DNA from 2 places in the Pseudoxanthomonas sp. SORGH_AS_0997 genome. Region 2 is predicted to be linked to the other one. Evidence: riboswitches for the same ligand, from Rfam matches in the RefSeq annotation. Region 2 holds a riboswitch; the other holds the start of a gene.
The links. A riboswitch is a leader RNA that binds a small molecule or an ion and turns the genes downstream of it on or off. The one in region 2 is predicted to bind cobalamin.
Positions count from the first base shown of each region.

Region 1 (4,379 bases), 630 kb from region 2:
AGCTGACCGCCTCGGTGGGCGTGTACTGCGGCTTGGGGGCTTCAGACGCGCCGTGGCTGATGGTGGCCTTGGCGATGCGGGTGGCCGGACGCGAACGCAGGTAGTAGGTGGTCTTGATGCCCTGCTTCCAGGCGTACATGTACATGGAGGACAGCGCGCCGATGTTCGGGCTCTCCATGAACAGGTTGAGCGAAGCGGACTGGTCGATGAAGGCGCCGCGGTCGGCGGCCATGTCGATCAGCGAGCGCATCGGCAGCTCCCAGGCGGTGCGGTAGACCAGGCGCAGGGCCTCGGGGATCTCCGCCACGCCCTGGATCGAGCCTTCGGCCAGCTTGATCGCATCGCGCATCTCCGGCGTCCACAGGCCGAGCTTCTTCAGCTCGTCCACCAGGTAGCGGTTGACCTGCAGGAAGTCGCCGGACAGCGTCTCGCGCTTGAACAGGTTGGACACCTGCGGCTCCACGCACTCGTAGCAGCCGGCGATCGAGGCGATGGTCGCGGTCGGGGCGATGGCGATCAGCAGCGAGTTGCGCAGGCCGTGCTGCTGGATGCGCTCGCGCAGCGCGTCCCAGCGCGCGGTGTCCTCGGGAACCACGCCCCAGGCGTCGAACTGCAGCTCGCCCTGGGCGGCGCGGGTGTCGGCGAAGGACGGATGCTTGCCGCGCTCCTGCGCCAGCTCGCACGAGGTCTCCAGCGCGTGGAAGTAGATCGTCTCGGCGATCTTCCTGCTGATCGCGCGCGCCTCGGCGCTGTCGAAGGCCAGGCGCTTGCGGAAGAACACGTCCTGCAGACCCATGCAGCCCAGGCCGACCGGGCGCCAGCGCAGGTTGCCGCGGCGCGCGGTCTCGATCGGGTAGAAGTTCAGATCGATCACGCGGTCCAGCTGGCGCACGGCCAGGCGCACGGTCTCGGCCAGCTTGTCGTAGTCGAAGTCGCCGTACTCGTCGAAGTGGCGGCCCAGGTTGATCGAGCCCAGGTTGCACACCGCGGTCTCCTCGTTGGAGGTGACCTCCAGGATCTCGGTGCACAGGTTGGACAGATGGATCACGTTGCCCGGACGCAGGGTCTGGTTGGACGCCTTGTTGCACTTGTCCTTGAAGGTCATCCAGCCGTTGCCGGTCTCGGCCAGGGTGCGCATCATCCGCGCGTACAGCTTGCGCGCCGGCACGGTCTTGCTGGCCTTGCCCTGCGCCTCGGCCTGCTCGTAGGCGCGCTCGAAGGCCTCGCCGTACAGGTCGGTCAGCTCCGGCACGGCCTTGGGATCGAACAGCGACCACGGCTTGTCCGCTTCCACGCGCGCCATGAACAGGTCCGGCACCCAGTTGGCCAGATTGAGGTTGTGCGTGCGGCGCGCGTCGTCGCCGGCGTTGTCGCGCAGCTCGAGGAAGTCGTCGATGTCCGCGTGCCAGGTCTCCAGGTAGACGCAGGCCGCGCCCTTGCGCTTGCCGCCCTGGTTGACCGCCGCCACCGAGGAATCCAGCGTCTTCAGCCACGGCACAATGCCGTTGGAATGGCCGTTGGTGGACTTGATCAGCGAGCCGCGCGCGCGCACGCGCGAGTAGCTCACGCCGATGCCGCCGGAGAACTTGGACAGCTGGGCGATGTCGCCGTACTTGGCGTAGATCGACTCCAGCGAATCCTGCGGCGAGTCCAGCAGGAAGCAGCTGGAGAGCTGCTCGTGCGTGGTGCCGGAATTGAACAGCGTCGGGCTGGACGGCAGGTAGTCCAGGTGCGCCATGCGCTGGTACAGCGCCAGGGCCTCCGGCACGTCCTCGCTCAGCGCGCTGGCGATGCGCAGGAAGAACTGCTGCGGGGTCTCGATCACCTTGCGGCTGTGCGGGTGGCGCAGCAGGTAGCGGTCGTACAGGGTGCGCAGGCCGAAGTACTCGAACTCGCGGTCCAGGCCGGCGTCGACGGCATCGTTGAGCTTGCGCGCGTTGACCTGCACGAAGTTCAGCAGGCGCTCGTTGATCAGGCCGACCTCATGGCCGCGGGCCACCGACTGGGAGAAGGCGTGGATCTCCTGGCCGGAGACCTCCTTGGCGATGAAGTTGGCCAGCAGGCGCGCGGCCAGGCGGCCGTACTCGGGCTCCTCGCCGATCAGCAGCGCGGCGGTGCGGATGGACAGCTCGTCCAGCTCCTGCGTGGTGGCGCCGTCATACAGGCCGGAGATGGTGCGCGTGGCCACGCGCATCGGATCGACCGCGTGCAGGCCTTCGGCGCAGCGCTGCACGGCGCGCACGATCTTGTTCAGGTCCACCGCCTCGCTGCCGCCGTTGCGCTTGGTCACGCGCATGGCCGTGGCGGTGGGCGGCGGGGTCAGCGAGAAGGCGGCGTCGGCCGGGCGCTGGGCCACGGCGGAATCGGTCTGGGTCACGGTCGGAACTCTCCATGCGTAGATGCACGCATTGCGCCTTCCCACGAGGGCGCAACTTAGGGCCGGGCGACCGAGGGTGAAACGGCGGCGTCGCAGAAGCCGCGACCGCACGAACGGCGTTCGTGGTCGGGCCTTGCGTCACCAGCCGTCTCTCCCTCGAAAGACACCGCGGCCGGCGCCGCGCGAGGTGCTTGCGCGCGACTGTCGGCAGGTCTTCGGACTGACGGGCGTGAAGCCAGGACACAGTCCTGCTTCTCCTAACCCACCGCTTCCCAAGGCCACCGGGGGCCTCAGTGCAGATGGCGGGGTCGTTCCCAATCACCGCTGCGGGGCAGTGCCGGAGTGGGCCGCAAGGCCGCACCGGCTTCCCTTTTCATCCCCGCGGCTTGTGGCCGCGAGGAACCGACGACCCCAAGATAGTGGGGTCACCCACGCCCGTCAACGCCAAATGTAGTGACAAAAGGGAAGGTCCTGATGCCATGCGGGTTTCACGGATTTCTGGCCCGTGGAGCATTCCCGGCCGGTGTGCGCTGCAGCACGGTTGACGCGCCCTTGCCCGTCGGTGTCCGATGTTGGGCAGGCACCTTCGGTCCCGTTGCGGACAACGGCACCCCGAGCGCACGCGCGCCCCTTCCGCCCACGAAGCCCCTGCCATGCACGATCACACCCTGTCTTCCCCGTCCGCGCTGCGGCGCCTGCTGCCGTGGCTGCTAGCGCTGGCCGCCCTGCTGCTGGGCGCCTGGCTGCTGCAGGAAGTCCTGGCCCAATGGCCGCATCGCCCCGGCCTGCGCCAGGCGCTGCGCGACGGCCTGATCTGCGCCGCGGCCACCGCCGCCGGCGCGCTGCCGGTGCTGGCGGTGCGGCGCCTGCCGCAGACGCTGGCCGACGGCCTGATGGGCTTCGGCGCCGGCGTGATGCTGGCCGCCACGGCCTTCTCGCTGATCGTGCCCAGCCTGCAGGCGGCCAAGGACCAGGGCTACGGCGGGCTGGGCGCGGGCGGGCTGGTCAGCGTCGGCATCTGCCTGGGCGTGGCGATGATGCTGACGATGGACCGGGTGATCCCGCATGCGCATCTGGACCAGCAGGGCCAGACCACGCGTGTGGGCGGCCTGCACCAGTGGCTGCCGCCGCAGGTGACGCTGTTCGTGCTGGCCATCACCCTGCACAACATCCCCGAAGGCATGGCGGTAGGCGTGGCCTCCGGCTCGGGCATGGCCAACGCCGAGCCCTTCAGCCTGGCCATCGCGCTGCAGGACATCCCCGAAGGCCTGGTGATCGCGCTCTCGCTGGCCACGGCCGGCGTGCGCCGCGGGCGCGCGGTGCTGATCGGCGCGGCCTCGGGTCTGGTGGAGCCGCTGGGCGCGGTGGTGGCGGCGGTGGCGGTGGGCGCGTTCTCCACCCTGCTGCCATGGGGCCTGGCGTTCGCGGCCGGGGCGATGCTGTTCGCGGTCAGCCACGAGGTCATCCCCGAGTCGCACCGCAACGGCCACGAGACCCTGGCCACCATCGGCCTGACCCTGGGCTTCTGCCTGATGATGGTGATGGACACCGGGCTGGGCTGATCAGCCGCCCGGCTTGAACCCTGGCGGCCCGAACAGCGTCCGCAGTGCCTGCGCGGGCGAGCGCACCCGGCGCAGGTCGGCCCACAGCCCCAGCCAGCCGTGCAGGGCGATCCGCACCGGATGGTGGCTGCGCAGCGGTTCGACCAGGCCGTAGCGCGGCGGCACGCCCGGCAGCTGCGCGCGGAAGCTGCCGAACATCCGATCGAACACGATCAGCACCCCGCCATAGTTGCAGTCCAGATACTCCGGGTTGCTGGCGTGGTGCACGCGGTGGTGCGCAGGGGTGTTGAAGACATATTCGATCCAGCGCGGCAGCACGCCGATCAGTTCGGTATGCAGCCAGAACTGGTAGAGCAGGTTCAGCGCCAGCGCGCCCAGCACCGCCGGCACCGGGAACCCCAGCCACACCAGCGGAGCGAAGAACAGCGCCTGCCCGGTGA
Region 1 is NZ_JAVIZI010000001.1:3,255,926-3,260,304, forward strand. Features, by position in the region: gene QE438_RS14195 (ribonucleoside-diphosphate reductase subunit alpha) at 1-2,377, opposite strand, end outside; cobalamin riboswitch at 2,566-2,799, opposite strand; gene QE438_RS14200 (ZIP family metal transporter) at 3,031-3,939, shown strand; gene QE438_RS14205 (sterol desaturase family protein) at 3,940-4,379, opposite strand, start outside.
Region 1: linked by a shared signal. The riboswitch ahead of QE438_RS14195 (ribonucleoside-diphosphate reductase subunit alpha) and the one ahead of btuB (TonB-dependent vitamin B12 receptor) in region 2 are both predicted to bind cobalamin.

Region 2 (4,379 bases):
CCTCAACGACATCGAGGGCCTGGACAACCCGACCAGCGAGCGCATCGCAGAGTGGATCTGGGACCACCTCAAGCCCGCCCTGCCGATGCTGAGCCAGGTCGTGGTCCACGAGACCTGCACGGCCGGCAGCCGCTATCGCGGACCGCGCGCGGACTGACACCAAGGCGCGTCATCGACCCGCGGCCGACCGTTCGTCGGTCGTACCGACAGGGGATGTTGCATCGCACCAAGTCCGGCGTTATGCTGCGTCGCAACAGCAGTTCTCGCGCCGGCGCGCCGCGCCACGCAACCCCCATTTGTGTGGGTCCCTCCCCCCGCACAAATCCAGGCCCGACAGGTCCCTCCCCCTGTCGGGCCTTTTTTTTGTCTCCGCCACCAGGGTGCAGGGCCGGGAAACACGCTTCGCCGACCGCTCTTCGCTCCGCTCGTGTTCGGTGGGAGCCTGTAGAGCGGAGCTCGCTCCGCTGGGGCCCTCCCATGAACCGAACGAAGAGCAGCGGAGTCCCCAAAAGGGGATTGCCACAAGCTCCGCTCTACAGATTGAGGAGACAGTCGCTCCCACGGAGATGGGAGCCCGATAGCGCGCCGCCACGGGCCCGAACGGTCGAGGCTCCCCAGTGAACCAAGCAGGACCTCTTTCGACCGAAGCCGATCATCTCGACGCGCGCGGCAGCGGGCCGGCGGGCGGGGGCCGCGACGAGCGAGGCAGGAAGCCGAGCGCCTTAAGGCAGGGCAGGACGCCCCGACTGAGGGAAAAGCGGCCACCGCCCGCCGGACCGCTGCCCAACCGAAGCCAGAACGCGCACGCCCCCGCGATCCTCGATCGCAAGAACCAAGCTTTCCGCGCCGCGGGCACCGGGGACATAGCGTTTCCTGCACAACCATGGCCGGTCTGCGCGCCATGCGTCGTAGAATCCACGACATGTCATTCGCGACCCAGACCCTCTCCGGGACCAAGCCCGAGCAATACGCGCAGCTGCTGGAGCAGGCGCGCGGCCTGATGTACGGGGAAACCGACCGCATCGCCAACGCCGCCAACCTCGCCGCGCTGCTCTACCACGCACTGCCCGGCTTCAACTGGGCCGGGTTCTATTTCTTCGATGGCACCGAGCTGGTGGTCGGGCCGTTCCAGGGCCTGCCGGCGTGCGTGCGCATCGCCCTGGACAAGGGCGTGTGCGGCGCGGCGGCCAGCACCCGCCAGACCCAGCGCGTCCACGACGTGGAAGCCTTCCCCGGCCATATCGCCTGCGACGCGGCCTCGCGTTCGGAGCTGGTGGTGCCGCTGGTGAAAGACGGCGCCCTGATCGGCGTGCTGGACATCGACAGCCCCCAGGTGGGCCGCTTCGACGAAGACGACCAGCGCGGCCTGGAAGCCATCGCCGCGGCCTTCGTGGACGCCCTGGCGTGAGCACCACGCAGCTGCGCAACATCGGCCCCAAGTCCGCTGCGTGGCTGCGTCAGGTCGGCCTGCGCACCGAAGAGGACCTGCGCGCGGCCGGTCCCGTGGAAGCCTTCATGCGCATCAAGCGCGCCGGCTTCCGCCCTAGCCTCAACCTGCTCTACGCCCTGGAAGGCGCCCTGCTGGGCTGCCACTGGCAGGACGTGCCCGACGCCCGCCGCCAGCAGATGGTGGCCGAGGTCGAGGTCGCCGCCGCCGCATTGCCCGCTCCGCGCGGCCGCCCCGCCGCCGCACCGGTGACCACCACCCGCCACGATGAGGAAGGCGGCGCCGCACCCACGTTCGATTTCTTCGACAGCCCCGGCCGCGACAGCGACTGAGCGCCGCGCCAGGCGCCGGATCGCGTACAATCCGCGCCGCTTTCAGGTGACCTGCCGCGCATCCATCGCGTCCAGGTTGAAACGGGAAGCCGGTGAGCCCCGCCACGGGACGAATCCGGCGCTGCCCCCGCAACGGTAAGCGAGCCATGCCAACGCATCGGCCACTGCGTGCCCTAGCGCACGCGGGAAGGCGCGACGGCGGAAGGAGTGCCTTCCAGCTCGCAAGCCCGGAGACCGGCCTGAGCAGCACGGGTTCGTACCGAACCCACCACCGGTTGCGATGCGGAGGGCGTCGCGCGTGCCGCGCCCACGCCTTGCCGTGCGCGCTGTCCGCCTGTGTTGCCTTCCGTCGCCGCGACTTTCCTGCCTTGCACGTGCGAGGCGCGCGACGGAGTTCCCCACATGAAGACCACCCTGCTCTGCCTGGCCATCGGCCTGAGCCTTTCCGCCACCGCCCTGGCGCGGCCCGCCGACGACGCCACCGATCTGGACCAGATCAGCGTCACCGCCACGCGCACCGAAGTCGCCGTCCAGGACAGTCTCGTCCCCGTGCAGGTCATCTCGCGCGAGGAGATCGAGCGCAGCCAGGCGACCTCGCTGCCCGAGCTGCTGGCCGGCCGCGCCGGCATCAACATCGCCAACCAGGGCGGGCCGGGCAAGCTGACCAGCGTGTTCCTGCGCGGCAGCGAATCGGATCACGTGCTGGTGCTGGTGGACGGCGTGCGCATCGGCTCGGTCACCGCAGGGCTGGCCGCGTTCCAGGACCTGCCGGTGTCGCAGATCGAGCGCATCGAGATCGTGCGCGGCCCGCGCTCGAGCCTGTACGGCTCCGAAGCCATCGGCGGCGTCATCCAGATCTTCACCCGCAGCGGCGGCAAGGGCCTGACCACCTACGCCCAGGCCGGCTTCGGCAGCCATGGCCTGCGCGACCACAGCGCCGGCTTCAGCTATCGCGGCGAACGCGGCTGGCTGTCGGCCAACGGCGGCTACCAGGACACCGACGGCATCAACGCCTGCCGCGGCACCGCCGGCGATGCGGCCCATCCCTTCGGCGCCGGCTGCTACGCCGACGAGCCGGACCGCGACGGCTACCGCAACACCTCCTTCGGCCTGCGCGCCGGGATCGACGTCACCGACACGCTGGCGCTGGAGGGCAACTTCCTCAACGCCGACAGCTACAACGAATACGACGGCACCCTGTTCGGCGGCAACGAGGCCAAGAGCCTGCAGCGCGTGGCCGGCGGCAAGCTGCGCTGGAACCCGAGCGAGGCGTTCCAGCTGACCGTGCAGGCCGGCCGCAATGACGACCAGGCCGACAACTACTTCGCCGATGCCGATACCGGCACGCGCAGCTTCGTCAGCACCTTCGACACCCGCCGCGACACCGCCTCGGCGCAGGGCGACTACCGCTTCGCCGAAGGCCAGACCTTCACCCTGGGCGTGGACTGGCTGAACGACCGCGTCACCAGCACCACGCCCTACGACATCGACGCGCGCGACAACACCGGCGTGTTCGCCGAGTACCAGGGCAGCTTCGGCGCGCACGCGCTGCAGGCCTCGGTGCGCAACGACGACAACGAACAGTTCGGCTCGCACACCACCGGCAGCCTGGGCTATGGCTTCGGCTTCGGCAACGGCTTCAAGTTCACCGCCAACGCGGGCACCGGCTTCAAGGCGCCCAACTTCAACGACCTGTACTACCCGGGCTTCAGCAATCCGAACCTCAAGCCGGAGAAGAGCAAGTCGCTCAACCTGGGCCTGGCGCAGTACGGCCAGGGCTGGAACTGGACCTTCAACGCCTACGAGACGCGCATCGAGGACCTGATCGGCTACGACACGGCCTTCAACATCGTCAATGTGGACAAGGCCAGGATCCGCGGCGCCGAGCTGACCGGCTTCGTCACCCTGGCCGGGCTGGACATCAACGCCCAGCTCAGCCACGCCGATGCGCGCGACGACGGCGACGGCGCCAACCACGACAAGTGGCTGGCGCGCCGCGCACGCGACACCGCGCGACTGGACCTGGACTATGCGATCGGCGACTTCCGCATGGGCCTGACCGGCAACGCCGCCGGCAAGCGCTACGACAACGCGGCCAACACCGAGCGCCTGGCCGGCTACGGCACGATGGACGTGCGCCTGGAGTACGCCCTGTCGCGCGACTGGACCCTGCTGGCCAAGGCCGCCAACGTGTTCGACAAGGACTACGAGACCGTCCAGTGGTACAACCAGCCCGGCCGCGAGTACACCGTCAGCGTGCGCTGGCAGGCCAAGCAGTAAGCCTTCGCCCAGGAAGGTTTGCAGAGAAGAGCCGGCGCGTTGCGCCGGCTTTTTTTATGCCCCCGCCAGCAGCCGGTGCAGCGCCATGCCCGCCAGCATGGCCGGCACGAACCACAGCGCTTCGCCGATGCCGGCACCGAGGCCGACCAGCGCGGGGCCGGGGCAGTAGCCGGCCAGGCCCCAGCCGGCGCCGAACAGCGCGGCGCCCAGCAACAGCGGACGATCGATCGCGCGTGCGGCCGGCAGCGAGAACGACGGCGCACACACCGGTGCCTGACGTCGCCGGATCAGCGGAAACAGCGCGCCGCTGGTCAGCACCG
Region 2 is NZ_JAVIZI010000001.1:2,624,840-2,629,218, forward strand. Features, by position in the region: gene queD (6-carboxytetrahydropterin synthase QueD) at 1-157, shown strand, start outside; gene QE438_RS11495 (GAF domain-containing protein) at 923-1,408, shown strand; gene QE438_RS11500 (TfoX/Sxy family protein) at 1,405-1,779, shown strand; cobalamin riboswitch at 1,807-2,037, shown strand; gene btuB (TonB-dependent vitamin B12 receptor) at 2,182-4,059, shown strand; gene QE438_RS11510 (DUF6691 family protein) at 4,114-4,379, opposite strand, start outside.